Regions from separate parts of the Mesorhizobium sp. CA5 genome, predicted to be linked through region 2. Evidence: predicted binding sites of a transcription regulator. Region 2 holds the regulator's gene; each other region holds the start of a gene.

Region 1 (5,135 bases), on a different contig from region 2:
GTGGGCGAAAGCAACAAGGGTTGCCCGCACCGTTTCCGCGTCGATCTCGCCGGCAATGCCGGCTTTGCAGGAATTGAGCGCGATCGCATGCGCGCTGCTCCTGCTCGCGGCCGGCCAATCCTGCAGCAGGGCATAGGCTTCCATCACGGTCTCGAGCCGGACCGGCAAACCCATTCCGACAAGGATGGTGACAGGCTCTTCAAAGCGGTCGTGGTTCATGGTCAGAACCCTCATTCGGGTGGATGCTCATGGCGCCGGGACGATGGCCGGTCGTCCCGGCCAGCACATGTCGGCGCGGGTAGGGCGGTTGCAGGACGACGCCGTGCGGCCGCGGCTGGCCTATGCCGTTGAACGTCTGCACAACCACCGGGCCTGCCGGCGTGTGCGTCGCTGAATTCTGCCGGTTAAGGCCCGGCGGGGGCAGCGCCTTGTGTGCCTTGGCGAGGGCCTCGATCCAGGCGGCGACCGCCAGCGGCACCGGCGCGCGCCCCTCGAGCCAGCGCGTCACGTCGTTTCTGGGCCAGCCAAGTTCCTCGGCGACGTCGGCAGCTTCCCATCGCAAGATTCTCAGGCATTCGCGCAATCGTCCTGCAATCATGGCAATCCTCGTCCGTTCGCAGTCACATGGGCCCCGCCTTGGAGGCGAGGCCCGACCTTCGCTAGCCGCCCCTGGATGTTTCGGTGGCCGACACGTGCTGTGCGGCAAGAAACATCAGCGTTGAGGCAACGGTCCGCCGGTTCCACCCGGCGGATTCGGCCGTGTCGAGCAAGCCTGCCAGCAGCGGCTTCAATGCGCTTCGGCATTCGGCTTCATAAGCGAGGAATTCGCTTGCCGGGCGCGTCGGTGCCGGAACCGAGCCATTGCCGCTCATCATATCCATAAGGGCCTCCCATCGTGCGTTTCGAAACGCCCGCTCCCGTTGCCAGAAGCGGGCTCCCGTCGGCGTCTCAGAAGTCCATGCCGGCGCCGGCCGGCATGGCCGGAGCGGCCTCCTTCTTCGGCTTCTCGGCCACCATGGCCTCGGTGGTGACGAGCAGTCCGGCAACCGAGGCCGCATCCTGCAGCGCGGTGCGCACGACCTTGGCGGGATCGATGACGCCCTGTTTGTAGAGGTCGCCATATTCGCCGGTCTGGGCGTTCCAGCCATAGGCGAATTCGGTCTTCTCGCGCAGCTTGCCGACGATGATCGAACCTTCCGACCCGCTGTTCTCGGCGATCTGGCGCGCCGGAGCCTCGATCGCGCGCCGCACGATGTCGACGCCGTATCTCTGGTCCGGGTTGTCGACGGCGACTGTGTCGAGCGCCTTGGCCGCCCTGAGCAGGGCAACGCCGCCGCCGGGCAGGATACCTTCCTCGACCGCCGCGCGCGTGGCGTGCAGCGCGTCGTCGACGCGGTCCTTCTTCTCCTTGACCTCCACTTCCGTGGCGCCGCCGACGCGGATCACGGCAACGCCGCCGGCGAGCTTGGCCAGCCGCTCCTGCAGCTTCTCGCGATCATAGTCGGAGGTGGTCTCCTCGATCTGCGCCTTGATTTGCGTGATGCGGCCCTGGATCTCCTCCTTCTTGCCGGCGCCGTCGACGATGGTGGTGTTTTCCTTTTCGATCGCGACCTTCTTGGCGCGGCCGAGCATCTCCAGAGTGACGTTCTCCAGCTTGATGCCGAGATCCTCACTGATGGCCGTGCCGCCGGTCAGGATGGCGATGTCCTCCAGCATGGCCTTGCGGCGGTCGCCGAAGCCCGGAGCCTTGACGGCGGCGACCTTAAGCCCGCCGCGCAGCTTGTTGACGACGAGCGTGGCCAGAGCTTCGCCTTCGACATCCTCGGCGATGATCAGCAGCGGCTTGCCGGACTGCACCACGGCTTCCAGCACCGGCAGCAGGGCCTGCAGATTGCCGAGCTTCTTCTCGTGGATCAGCACATAGGGCTCTTCGAGCTCGACGCGCATCTTGTCCTGGTTGGTGATGAAATAGGGCGAGAGATAGCCGCGGTCGAACTGCATGCCTTCCACGACTTCCAGCTCGGTCTCGGCCGTCTTGGCCTCCTCGACGGTGATGACGCCTTCGTTGCCGACTTTTTCCATAGCCTCGGCCAGGAAGCGGCCGATCTCGGCATCGCCATTGGCCGAGATCGTGCCGACCTGGGCGATCTCGTCGTTGCTGGTGATCTTGCGGGCGTTGACCTTGAGTTCGGCGACGACGGCATCCACCGCCTTGTCGATACCGCGTTTCAGATCCATCGGGTTCATGCCCGACGCAACGGCCTTGGCCCCTTCGCGAACGATCGCCTGGGCAAGCACGGTGGCCGTCGTGGTGCCGTCGCCCGCGAGGTCGCTGGTCTTCGAAGCAACTTCGCGGACCATCTGGGCGCCCATGTTCTCGAACTTGTCCTCGAGCTCGATCTCCTTGGCGACGGTGACGCCGTCCTTGGTGATGCGCGGAGCGCCGAACGACTTGTCGATGACGACGTTGCGGCCCTTCGGACCGAGCGTCACCTTCACCGCGTCGGCGAGGATATTGACGCCGCGCAGCATGCGCTCGCGGGCGTCGGAATGGAATTTGACTTCCTTGGCAGCCATTGGATCACTCCTTGTTTAGGCAGCTTTCATTGACTGGGTTGCGGTTCTATCGAAGCCCCGGTCAGGCGGCTTTCTTCAGCGTCGCGGCCTGCTCGATCACGCCCATCACATCGCTTTCCTTCATGATGAGCAGATCCTCGCCGTTGAGCTTGATCTCGGTGCCGGACCACTTGCCGAACAGGATGCGGTCGCCGACCTTCACGTCGAGGGGCACGAGCTTGCCGCCCTCGTCGCGGGTCCCCGGGCCGACGGCGATGACTTCGCCTTCCTGCGGCTTTTCCTTGGCAGTGTCGGGGATGATGATACCGCCGGCCGTCTTCTCTTCGGCCTCGATGCGGCGCACGAGCACGCGGTCATGCAATGGACGGAACGTCATATCGTTCTCCTTCAGGACAAACAGATTGCGAGCAGTTCCTCCGCTCCGGACCGGCAGGACCGGAGCGGGGCTCGCGCGACCCTTTCGGCATCGCGCGCATGTCGAGCTAATTTTGCCTTCATCTACTTTCAAGGGGGTACCGCAAATTTTTTGGCACTCTCGACCGTTGAGTGCTAGCGCGCTGAAAACATGCGGTAAATTGGCCCGCTCCGATAACGGAGAGGCTTGAATTCGCGATTGAGTTGAACAAGATTATCGGTGCCCGGCAGCGCCGGGACCGCTGAGAAATTGGAACCCGAAGCAAGGAGTTTTTGGAGACGGAGGACAGAAATGGACCGACAGACGCTTTCGCCGATCATTCCTTCCCTAGCTCCCGAACTATCAGACCTTTCGCTCGACCGGCTGCTGTCGCCGGCCAGGCATTTTCAGCACCCGCGGGATGTGCTGGAGGACGGCTCGCTCGATATATGGGAAAAGCGGGCGATCCTTTCGTCCTGGGCGTCCGATGCTTGCGCCGTAGAATCGATGCCGGCGCTGCGCCAGCCGCCGGGCACCGAGCGGCCGGTCTCCTTCGACGACATCATGGATGCGCTGCGCCGGCTTGATGCGCTGGCTCCGCCGCCCAGCGGCCCTGCCGATGACGACCACCGGCAGGTGGTCGACCGGCTGAGCGCGTGAAGGCCCGAAGGCGATGGCGGTCAGCAGGGAATTCCGCTTGCAGATGAATGGCTATGGCTTGACCACTGCCGAGATCCATTATCATCTGCCCGACCATCCCAGCCTGCTCCAGCTTTACGTCTGGCAGGACTATGATCTTGCCCCGGATTTCCCGGCGCTGAGGGGCTTTCTGGGCTTTTGGGAGCGCGAGCTGGCTGGCGCCTTGCATTCTGTCCGTGTCGCTCACCATCGGCTCATCAGGGCGTCGGAGTGGCGGGCCGTCGACGGGATCATCGCGATCCATTGAAGATCAGCTCCCCGAGGCGGTCGTGGTTGTGCGGCCGCCTCCAACTCATGATTTGCCTGCCTGCATGCAGACGAAGGGACTGACTTTCACGACCTTGAAGGCGGCTTCGGAGCGGGGCCTTGACGTGCCCGTGTTGAATTCCCAGATCGATTACGCCGGTGCTTGAGAGAGACCGGCAAGGTCAAGGGGCGCCGCTTCCTTGGCGCTCCTCGTATCTATGTTGCTCAATGGAGGATGTAGCTATGAGAACCACGTTTGACTTCAGTCCCCTGTTCCGGTCGAGCATCGGCTTCGATCGAATGCTGAACGCGCTCGAGACGGCGAGCCGGATCGAGACCGTCGACAATTGGCCACCCTATGACATCGCCAAGACCGCAGACGACGACTACCGCATCAGTATGGCGGTGGCTGGGTTCTCGCAGGACGAACTGGCCATTACCCAGGAGCAGAACATGCTCATGGTCTCTGGCCAGAAAGCCGGCGAGGACAAGGGCGAGTACCTGCATCGTGGCATCGCCGGCCGTGCATTCCAGCGCCGCTTCGAGCTTGCCGACCACGTCAAGGTCGTTGGCGCCAGCTTGGTCAATGGGCTGCTGACGATCGATCTGAAGCGCGAAATTCCAGAAGAGATGAAACCGCGGCGGATCGAGATCGCGGCCGACAAGGCAACGCTCAAAGGCACGACAAAGAAGATCGAAGCCGAGAAGCACGCCGCCTAAGGGCTTCTGTGAGCGCATCCGCGCTATGCGCCGGGCACTGCCCGGCGCGTAGGTGCTTTTCGAGCCGATGAACAGAAAGGAGCAAACCATGAGTGTCCGTGATCTGATCCCCTGGGGCCGGAGCAACGGCAACCAGCTTCCAAGCATATTCCGCGACGGTGAGCGCGATCCGTTCCTGTCGCTGCATCGCGAGGTGAACCGCCTGTTTGACGACGTTTTCCGCGGCTTCGACAGTCGGTTGCCGTCACTTGGCGGTGTCTCCGCCCTCGGCGCCGGTTGGCCGAGCGTCGAGATCTCCAACGGCGAGAAGGAGATCAAGGTGATGGCCGAGGTGCCTGGCCTCGAACAGAAAGACATCGAGGTCCTGCTCGACGACGGCGTGCTGACGCTGAGAGGCGAGAAGCGCTCCGAGACGGAGGACAAGGATAGGCAGTTCTCCGAGCGCTATTACGGCCGCTTCGAGCGCCGCATCCCGGTCGGCTACGAGGTCAAGGAAGAC
Region 2 (5,135 bases):
CGAGCTTGGCCAGAAGGTTGGCGACGATGCCCTTTTCCTTCGCGAACTTGTCCAGCCTGACCAGCGGCGTGTCGCCAATCGTCTCCGTGATCGAGTTGAAGACGCGGCCGCGGCCGGGCACGCGCGCGGAGGTGACGGGCTTGTTCATTGGTTTCGCTCCCAAGGCAATGGCACAGGCAGACAGAATAAGGCTTTCAGCCGCGCAAGATAGGCTGAGGCTGGAAAATATCCGAGTGGGGCGGTTGCTCAAAAGCGCCCGCGGCCGGAAATGCATTTTCCGCCAAGCCGGGTTTCAGGAATAGTTTGGCCGAATCCGGGATCGGTTGAGATTGGAACCTATTGACGCGCCGCTATGGCGGCAGCCGCGCCCATCATGAAGCCGGCGGCGGTGCGGTTCAGCACCTTCAGCGCGCGCGGCGATTTCAGGAACCAGCGCGCCTTGGCCGCGAGCGCCAGATAAGGCACCAGCACCACGAACAGAACCGCCACGGTGAGCATCGCAAGAATCGCGTAGTCGGCGAGCGTGATCGTCTTCAGGTCGACGATGGTCGGCGTGATGGCGAGATAGAAGATCATCGTCTTGGGATTGCCGAGCGTCACCGTCAGCCCGGCGATGAAGCTCGACACCAGCCCGCCTTTGGCCTTCCGCGCCTCGACGGTCTCGGGCGTGATGCCGCTTGTCCAGAAGCGCCAGGCGAGGAAGGCGAGATAGGCGACGCCGGCCCATTTGATGGCGAGGAAGACCATGCCGAAGGTCTGCGCGACGAAGGCGAGCCCGAGCACGACGGCGGTGAGATAGGTGAGGTCGCCGAGCATCAGGCCGAACGACATGGCGAGCGAGGACCGGAAGCCGGAGCCGAGCGCGCGGGCGACAAGCGCCGTGACGCCGGGGCCCGGAATGGCGGCGGCGACGCCGAGCGCGGCGCTGTAGGCAAGGAATCCGGTGAGTGTCATTGGTTCTGGCCTGGCGTATGTGGGGCTGGGTTTTTATCACGATGCCGGATCGACGGTAATTCCCTCGCACTGGAATTCGTTACGCCAGCGCGACTGGCACGGGCATTTGGCCGGTCGCCCGGCGGGCGCCTTGGAGATTGGCTGGAGCGTCCCAACCTCGTCATCCACGGGCGGAGCAAGGAGCGAAGCGACGCGCGCAGACCCGAGGATCCATTCCGTGACCTCCGAGCGCCACAACGGTGCAGAATTCTGCGCCGCTGCACTCTTTGATCAGGGTCACGGAATGGATTCCAGGGTCTCCGCGACGCCGCTTCGCGGCTGCTCCGCCCTGGAATGACGAGGTTGGGGGAGCTACCCACCATATGTAATACGCCAGATCGTCCCGTTGCCGTCCTCGGTCAGGATCAGCGCGCCGTCGCTGGCCACGGCGACGCCGACCGGCCGGCCCCAGACCGCGTCGTCGGATATGACGAAGCCGGTGGCGAAGTCCTCGTATTCGCCGGTCGGCTTGCCGTCCTTGAACCTCAGCCGCACCACCTTGTAGCCGGTGCGGACATTGCGGTTCCACGAGCCGTGCAGCGTGAGGAAGGCGTCGCCCTTAAAATCGGCCGGGAAGTTGGCGCCATCATAGAAGGCGATGTTGAGCGGCGCCGAATGCGCCTGCATCAGCACGTCCGGAACCGTGACCTTGCCGGCGAGATCGGGGCGGGCGCCCTCGTGGCGCGGGTCCTCATTGTCGCCGATATAATACCAGGGCCAGCCATAGAAGGCGCCTTCCTTCACGGCGGTGGCATATTCGAAGGGGGTGTTGTCGCCAAGCTCGTCGCGCTCGTTGACGACGCACCAGAGCGCGCCTGTCTCGGGCTGCATGGTCATGCCGGAACAGTTGCGCAGGCCGGTGGCGACCGTCCTGCGGTTGTTGCCGTCGGGGTCGAAGGCCAGCACGTCGGCGCGGCCCTGTTCCGGACCCCAGGCCTCGCCCAGCGGCTGCGATTTCGTCCACGCCTCGACACCGCCCTTCGGCTTCGCGCCCATGTCCTCGGCGATATTGGAGCCGGAGCCGACCGACAGATAGAGCGTCTTGCCGTCGGGCGAGAAGGCGATGTCGCGCGTCCAGTGGTGGCTGGCGGGGACTTTGGCGACGATGGTTTCCGGCTTGCCAGACGCTTCCAGGTCACCCTCGCGATAGGGGAAGCGGACGACGCTGTTGCTGTTGGCGACATAGACCCATTGCGGCTTGTCGCCCGGCGGATAAAAGGCGATGCCGTAGGGCCGGGTCAGGCCCTTGGCGAAGATCGACTCCTGTGCAGGCTTGGCGCTGCCTTCTGCGAGGCGATAGACGCGCACCTGGCTCGCCCGGCTGTCGGCAACGAAGAGGTCGCCGTTCGGCGCCACCCGCACGACGCGCGGACTGTCGACGCCCGACGCGATCAGCTCGGCGGAAAAGCCGGGCGGAAGCTTTGGCTTGGCATCCTCGGGACGATCGGTGACGCCGCCGCCGTTGGAGGCGGATTCCGTCATATCGGGTTTCGGCAAATCCTCAGGTTTCAGCAGCCGGCGCACGCCCGGACGGTCGGCTTTCCAGTCGCCGAAAGCTTTTTCGCCGCTGAGCAAGGGCTGATCGGTCTGCTGCGCAAAGGCAGCCGTGGCAAAAACCAGTGCGAGGCCCGCAAGGCCGGCGATCCGCATCATGCTGTCCTCCGTCTCTGCCACTATGTCCCGCCTTCGGGTGCCTCAGTCGATAAGGCCCCGGAGATAGAACATATTGGGCTAACGATCGAAAAGAGAAGCTCGCGCACGTGACTTGCCGGCCTCAGGCCTCTTCGGCATCCAGATCGTCGTCGAGGCGCTTTTCCAACTCGACGAGATCAGCCGGCAGGGGCAGGCCCATGGCGCGCATCTCCCTCAATTTCTCGCGCAGCTGCTCCTGGATCTCGTGCTCGTCCTCGGGCTGGTTCACCATTTCCTCGAGCAGCAGGCTGATCTGGGCCTTGAGCGATTCCAGCGCCATGTTCTTCTCCTTTGCACCCTCAGCTGTGTCGAGGTTCAGGTCAGGCCGGCCTCACCTGAATATCGATACACCTAACGAAGCATGCGGGAAATCAGTTGTGCAGTGTAATCGACCATCGGCACGATGCGGGCGTAGTTCAGCCGGGTCGGCCCGATGACGCCAAGCGCGCCGACGACGCGGGCGTCCTTGTCGCGATAGGGGGCGACGACCAGCGAGGAGCCGGACAGCGAAAACAGCTTGTTCTCCGAGCCGATGAAGATGCGCACGCCCGGCCCCTCTTCGGCGAGATCGAGCAGCTGCAGCAGTCCGTCCTGGGTTTCCAAATCCTCGAACAGATGGCGAAGCAATTCGATGTCCGCTTGGGCGGTGACGTTTTCCAGGAGATTGGCGCGGCCGCGCACGATAAGGCGCGCCGGCAGGCCGCTTTCGGCGCCGGCCCAGACCGCGAGGCCTTTCTCGACCAGATCCTGCGACAGCGTGTCGAGGGCCGCCCTTGTCTCGTCCTTGATGCGGGCGATTTCCGCCCGCGCCTCGGCCAGTGTTCGCCCACGGATATGGGCGTTGAGGAAATTGGACGCTTCATGCAGCTGCGACACGGTGGTGCCGGCCGGCAGGTCGACGACGCGGTTCTCGACATCGCCGTTCTGCGACACCAGCACGGCGAGCGCCTTTGCGGGCTCGAGCTGGATGAATTCGATGTGCTTCAGCGCCACCTCGTGCTTGGAGGCGAGCACGAGGCCGGCGCCGCGCGACATGCCCGACAGCATCTGGCTGGCCTCGGTCAGCATATGCTCCAGCGTCGCGCCCGAGCCGGAGGCGCGCACCTGCGCCTCGATGGTGCGGCGCTCGTCGTCGGAAAGGTCGCCCAGCTCCATGAAGGCGTCGACGAAAAAGCGCAGCCCGGTCTGGGTCGGCAGCCGCCCGGCGGAAACATGCGGCGCGTAGATCAGCCCCAGATGCTCGAGGTCGCTCATCACATTGCGGATGGTGGCGGGCGACAGCGAGGAGGGCAGGATGCGCGACAGGCTGCGCGAGCCGACCGGCTCGCCGTCGCGCAGATAGGAATCGACAATCCGCCGGAAGATATCGCGCGAGCGCATGTCGAGTGACTGAAGTACCGGCGACTGCGACGTCGGATCGACTGGTTTGTTCATTCCGGCGAGAAACCTCCTTCCGAAAGATATAGACTTAAGCTACGGCGGCGCAACCCGGTGCCGCGCTCGCGGTCACACGGTGCCGCGTTTGCGGTCACCGGTGGCGCGTTTGCGGTCGCGCGGCCCGTTTTCCGTTGCGACCTCGTTTTCCTTTGCGCCATGCTGCGCATACGTCTACAAGCCGGCCACGATTCCGGAAACGACAAGAAAGAAGGCCGAATGCGCCCCTCCAAACGCCAAGCCGACGAAATGCGCGCCATCTCCTTCGAACGCGGCGTCTCCAAGCATGCCGAAGGCTCGTGCCTGGTGAAGTTCGGCGACACGCATGTCCTGTGCACGGCGAGCCTGGAGGAAAAGGTGCCGGCCTGGATGCGCAATTCCGGCAAGGGCTGGGTGACGGCCGAATACGGGATGCTGCCGCGCTCGACCGGCGAGCGCATGCGGCGCGAAGCTTCCGCCGGCAAGCAGGGCGGCCGCACGCTGGAGATCCAGCGGCTGATCGGCCGCTCGCTACGCGCCGTGGTCGACCTGCAGGCGCTGGGCGAGCAGCAGATCACCGTCGACTGCGACGTCATCCAGGCCGATGGCGGCACCCGCACGGCCTCGATCACCGGCGGCTGGGTGGCGCTCTACGATTGCCTGCGCTGGATGGAAGCGCGCCAGATGGTGAGCGTCGCCAAGGTGCTGAAGGACCATGTCGCGGCGATTTCCTGCGGCATCCATGACGGCCAGCCGGTCATCGATCTTGATTACCTGGAGGATTCCTCGGCCGGCACCGACGCCAATTTCGTCATGACCGGCAAGGGCGGCATCGTCGAGATCCAGGGCACGGCCGAGGGCGAGCCTTTCTCCGAGGAGCAGTTCGCGGCGCTGATGGGCTTGGCGAAGAAGGGTATTTCGCGGCTGGTGAGCCTGCAGCAGATGGCGGTGGCGTAGGTTTCCGAATGCCGAGCCTAGGCCCCCCTCTCTGGCCAGCCGGCCATCTCCCCCTCAAGGGGGGAGATTGTATGTCACGG
Region 3 (5,135 bases), on a different contig from region 2:
TGCCGAAGCCGCCCTTCAGCCGGACAGCCTGTCCGAGAGCAAATAGATGCGTTGCGGCTTCGCGGCGGACCGGGTGTGGGTTGCGTTGCATCATCGTGGTTCTCATCATTGTCTCTGGTCCTGCTCCAGTGCGGCTTTGAGCGATGCCGGTTCGATCGGCACCATCTGCCGCGTAGCACCGCTTGCGGAGATCGCCGGCAGGTGAATGAAGGTGGCGACGCGGCGCCACGCGATCAGGGAAGCTCCTTCGAGGGCTTCCTCGTCGTGATCGACGCGGTAATCCCCGGGTGGTTGCGGTGCATCAAAGCCGGGCAGCGAAAACGCCGACTTGAAGCGAACGATAGTTGGTGTGGTGCGGCTGGTCATTTGTTGCGGCTTTCAGCGGAAACCCGCGCCTGCGCGTTTCCCTATCATTCCCACTCGAACCACCGGAATGATGCCCGACGCTGCCAGTACATTCGTGGTCAGCGTCGATGTCATTCCAGGGGTTCGAACGGAACGAAATGTGCGCCGGACCGGCGCTGCACTCGTTTTCGAGAATTCGGTGGTGAATGGCGGGGCTCTGACACAAAGCCAACTCGACCAAATCAACGAGTTTTACCTATGCGCCTCATTTGAGTTCTAAACAAGGTCGAGACGCTTTTTATTTGTCCCTTGAAATAACAGACGCACGCCCGCAGAATTCAAGCCGGCAGAAAATTTCCCACAAGTACGGATGAATTTCTGCGCGGCTCGAATTATTTCATTCGAATTCTTGGCCATCGGCGAGAAATAATTCTGGCACTCCTATCTATCGAGTGCCAACCCGCCTATACAGAGGCAGGGGCCGCCCAATGCCGGCCACAGAAAGAAGTTCCCATGAAATTCCGGCCACTCCACGACCGCGTCGTCGTTCGCCGCGCCGAAGGCGATACCAAATCCAAGGGCGGCATCATCATTCCCGACAATGCCAGGGAGAAACCGCAGGAAGGCGAAGTGATCGCCGTCGGCCCGGGAGCACGCGACGAAAGCGGCGCCTTGATCGTGCCCGATGTGAAAGCCGCCGACTTCATCCTGTTCGGCAAATGGTCCGGCACCGAGGTCAAGATCGATGGCGAGGACCTTCTGATCATGAAGGAAGCCGACATCATGGGCATCATCGACAAGAGCGAGACCGGCATCGTCGACAAGACAATGGCCGTCAAGAACGCCGCCTGACCGGGCAGTCTTCACGGCAAGCCGCGCACTCCAATTTTCGAACGGGATCAACGATCATGTCTGCCAAGGAAATCAAATTCTCCACCGACGCGCGCGACCGCATGCTGCGCGGCGTCGAGCTCCTGAACAACGCCGTCAAGGTGACGCTCGGCCCCAAGGGCCGCAACGTCATCATCGACAAGGCTTATGGCGCGCCGCGCATCACCAAGGACGGTGTGACGGTGGCCAAGGAAATCGAGCTTACCGACAAGTTCGAAAACATGGGCGCCCAGATGGTGCGCGAAGTGGCCTCGAAGACCAACGACCTTGCCGGGGACGGCACGACCACCGCCACGGTGCTGGCCGCCTCGATCCTGCGCGAAGGCGCCAAGCTGGTCGCTGCCGGCATGAACCCGATGGACCTCAAGCGCGGCATCGACCAGGCGGTCACCGCCGTGGTTGAGGAAATCAAGGCGCGGGCCAAGAAGGTCAAGTCGTCGGCCGAGATCGCGCAGGTCGGCACCATTGCCGCCAATGGCGATGCCAGCGTCGGTGAGATGATCGCCAAGGCCATGGACAAGGTCGGCAATGACGGCGTCATCACTGTCGAGGAAGCCAAGACCGCCGAGACCGAGCTCGACGTCGTGGAGGGCATGCAGTTCGACCGCGGCTATCTCAGCCCGTATTTCGTCACCAATGCCGACAAGATGCGCGTCGAACTGGAAGAGCCCTATGTGCTTATCCACGAAAAGAAGCTCGGCAACCTGCAGGCGATGCTGCCGATCCTCGAAGCAGTGGTGCAGGGCGGTAGGCCGCTGCTGATCATCTCCGAGGACGTCGAAGGCGAGGCGCTGGCCACGCTGGTCGTCAACAAGCTGCGCGGCGGCCTCAAGGTCGCGGCCGTCAAGGCGCCGGGCTTCGGCGATCGCCGCAAGGCGATGCTGGAAGACATCGCCGTGCTCACCGCCGGCCAGATGATCTCGGAGGATCTCGGCATCAAGCTCGAAAACGTCACCATCGACATGCTCGGTCGCGCCAAGCGCGTGCTGATCGACAAGGACACCACCACGATCATCGACGGCGCCGGCGCCAAGGCCACCATCCAGGCGCGCGTCGCCCAGATCAGGGGTCAGATCGAGGAAACCACGTCCGACTACGACAAGGAAAAGCTGCAGGAGCGGCTGGCCAAGCTCTCCGGTGGCGTTGCGGTGATCCGCGTCGGCGGTGCTACGGAGTCGGAAGTCAAGGAAAAGAAGGACCGGATCGACGATGCGCTGAACGCCACGCGCGCGGCTGTCGAGGAAGGCATCGTGCCCGGCGGTGGTGTGGCGCTGCTGCGCGCCAGGTCGGCGCTCAAGGGCCTGACCAGCGCCAATGTCGATGTCACCGCAGGCATCTCGATCGTGCTCCGGGCGCTCGAAGCGCCGATGCGCCAGATCGCTGAGAATTCCGGCGTCGAAGGGTCGATCATCGTCGGCAAGCTTGCCGACAGCAAGGACCACAATCAGGGCTTTGACGCCCAGAACGAGGTATATGTCGACATGATCAAGGCAGGCATCGTCGATCCGGCAAAGGTGGTGCGCACGGCACTGCAGGATGCCGGCTCGATCGCAGCGCTTTTGATCACCGCCGAAGCCATGATCACCGACATTCCGGCCAAGGATGCCGCACCTTCACCTAGCGGCGGCGGCATGGGCGGAATGGGATACTGAGACCTTGGCGCCAGGAGACGGCCGTGCGTGAACCGACGCTACCCCCAGCGTTCGGCAGGCTTGGGGTCAAGTCGCCGGTCGCCATCGTGGCGGCTTCGGCCACATCCAGCAATATGACGAACCTGGCGGCCCGTATGCGAGAAGGTCTCTCGTCGCGCAGGGGCCTGGCTTTGAACCTCGGCGTGGCGCTGTGGACAGTACTTGTCCTGGCGGCGGTATTTTTCATTCTGCAAACCTGAACCGATCGGCGGCGGGCGAAAACGAAAGGACGCGGAATTTGGTAAACCGCCACGGGCTTCGTATGGACCATCCGGACAGCTGGACCGTTTTCGACGTCTTCACCGGCCAGGCCGCCGAGTCCGATCACAAGATCATGGTCGGCATCAATGCCGGCCAAGCGTACGAGATGGTAGCCGGCTGAGCGATCAAGACGCCAAGCGGCGGGAAGAGGCCGGCCGCTGACTTGTACCGATGTACCAACGAATAAATCCGCCGGAATGTCGGGGGCCTACAGTGCCATTGTCGCTGGCCAGAACATGGGCACCGGCGCTTGAGAGCGTCCATCATACTCCCGCCCCTCGATGGGAGCCGGATTATGGACAACGATCATTCCGCCGATGTGATTTCGACTTTTGACTGCAATATCGTGCGCGACGCCTTCAGAACATCGGTCATCGAAAATCACATCCCTGAGAATCAATGGCAGGGAAACGCCGCGCTTCTGATCCGCGATTAGGCCGGCAACTCCGATTTTGATTCGGCACTGCTGGCCTGGATCGTACGAAAGTAACCTTGTCGCCGTGCATAACTTGCCGGAGCGGGCAGCTGCTCCGCGCTCGCTTTCATTTTTTGCCTGAAAGGATAACGAGATACTTGAAACCCCGGATGCTCCGGTCGTAACGATCGAGCCAATCGTCGAGGCCGCAAAAGTCCTATCGAAGCGGCTGACGACCAGAAGCGACGAAGCCGCAAGACGAAAGATCGCCGACACCGACGGCACGATGCGGTGGGCGCGTCACCTTGCTGAAAGCAACCGCCTGCTTTAATGCGCCTACGTCGGCTTTGGATCAGGTCGAGACTTCAAGGCGCTCACGGTAAACGTCCGCTATCGCGCATCCGAAGACCTGAAGCTCCCTTTCGGCATCCGGCCCCGAATGAGAAAAAATCGACTTTCCCTTCAATCGCACCGGGATCATGTCGCACCGTCATCTGGGTGGCGTGGTCGTTCCGGTGGCTGCCACGAACGGCAGATAAGCGCCTAAGCGGACGTTTTGCGGGGCGGACCGGAAGGACGGCACAGCGATGCTCGTCGGTATCGCGCAGTTCGGCTGCGCCAGGACCTGAGGATACTAGCGACCGTAGGCGAACTTCGGGGTGTAGCTCGCGAGCTATACGTGGCCGATGAGTTCGACATCGCTGTGCATCTTTGCGCCTGCGGTTGCGGTACGAAGTTACGACGCCGCTCGGCCCTCCTGAATGGCGAGTGACCTATGCGAACGGTGGGCCTACGGTCGTTCCCTCAATCGGGAACTGGCAGTTGCCGCGCCGCTCGCACTCCGTCATCACAGGCGGAAAAGTCCTGTGGGCAGGCCAGTGGAGTGAATAGAACATCAACGCGGGCCGCATCGCGGAACAGCACCGAGGCGAGACCTACTATGCCGCTCGCCCGCACAATCGCAAATGGTGGGTCCGATTTGGCAAGTGGCTGCGCGGCCTGTTTAGTGGTGGCAGGAACTAAGGTCGGTTACCGAACGGCAGCTATCTGCAGGGTCCGCTCCAGGACCGGACAGTCAGCAGTCGGCCCCCACTGGCACAGCTATGAATACCTGATTTCGCCGCTTCAAGCACCGCGGGCGTATTGCGCTGGCGGCGCCCCCACGCACCGCGAGAAGGCTGAGCTGAAGGCACTCGTCGAGCCATATCCGGTCTTCGCCGCAATCTGCGCGATGCTGTGCTGCCGCGCTCTAAGCATGTGCTTGGCCAGCGTCATCCTCCAGCTTTGCAGGTATTCCATCGGCGCCATGCCCACCACTCGGTTGAATCGCGTGAAGAAGGCCGAGCGGGACAGCCCCGCCCCACGTGCCATCTCGGCGACGCTCCATGCGCGATCTGGCGCCGCGTGGATGGCGCGCAGCGGGCCGGTCAACCGGTCGTCCGCCAGCCCGCGCAGCAGGCCTGGCGTGGCACTCGTCTCGGTCGCAGAACGCAGAGCTTCGATCAGTAGCACCTGCAGCAGATGTTCCAGAA

What was found. Region 2 encodes HrcA, which represses chaperone genes, less so after heat shock. Its sites were predicted from a motif close to GTTAGCACTCNCNNNNNGNGAGTGCTAAC; they were not measured.
Region 1: the regulator HrcA is predicted to act here: its motif matches at 3,103-3,131, upstream of groES (co-chaperone GroES).
Region 3: the regulator HrcA is predicted to act here: its motif matches at 777-805, upstream of LB529_RS22385 (co-chaperone GroES).

Annotation. Positions count from the first base shown of each region.
Region 1 is NZ_JAIUHJ010000001.1:193,726-198,860, forward strand. It holds gene LB529_RS01080 (DUF982 domain-containing protein) at 1-219, opposite strand, end outside; gene LB529_RS01085 (helix-turn-helix domain-containing protein) at 200-598, opposite strand; gene LB529_RS01090 (hypothetical protein) at 660-872, opposite strand; gene groL (chaperonin GroEL) at 949-2,577, opposite strand; gene groES (co-chaperone GroES) at 2,639-2,953, opposite strand; gene LB529_RS01105 (hypothetical protein) at 3,284-3,631, shown strand; gene LB529_RS01110 (usg protein) at 3,645-3,917, shown strand; gene LB529_RS01115 (Hsp20 family protein) at 4,160-4,636, shown strand; gene LB529_RS01120 (Hsp20/alpha crystallin family protein) at 4,725-5,135, shown strand, end outside.
Region 2 is NZ_JAIUHJ010000016.1:35,999-41,133, reverse strand. It holds gene cysK (cysteine synthase A) at 1-148, opposite strand, end outside; gene LB529_RS20310 (LysE family translocator) at 337-954, opposite strand; gene LB529_RS20305 (PQQ-dependent sugar dehydrogenase) at 1,306-2,646, opposite strand; gene LB529_RS20300 (hypothetical protein) at 2,768-2,965, opposite strand; gene hrcA (heat-inducible transcriptional repressor HrcA) at 3,037-4,119, opposite strand; gene rph (ribonuclease PH) at 4,339-5,055, shown strand.
Region 3 is NZ_JAIUHJ010000019.1:24,895-30,029, forward strand. It holds gene LB529_RS22375 (hypothetical protein) at 1-94, opposite strand, end outside; gene LB529_RS22380 (hypothetical protein) at 106-366, opposite strand; gene LB529_RS22385 (co-chaperone GroES) at 859-1,197, shown strand; gene groL (chaperonin GroEL) at 1,254-2,888, shown strand; gene LB529_RS22395 (hypothetical protein) at 2,912-3,127, shown strand; gene LB529_RS22400 (hypothetical protein) at 3,484-3,624, shown strand; gene LB529_RS29230 (DUF6527 family protein) at 4,372-4,494, shown strand; gene LB529_RS22410 (AraC family transcriptional regulator) at 4,729-5,135, opposite strand, start outside.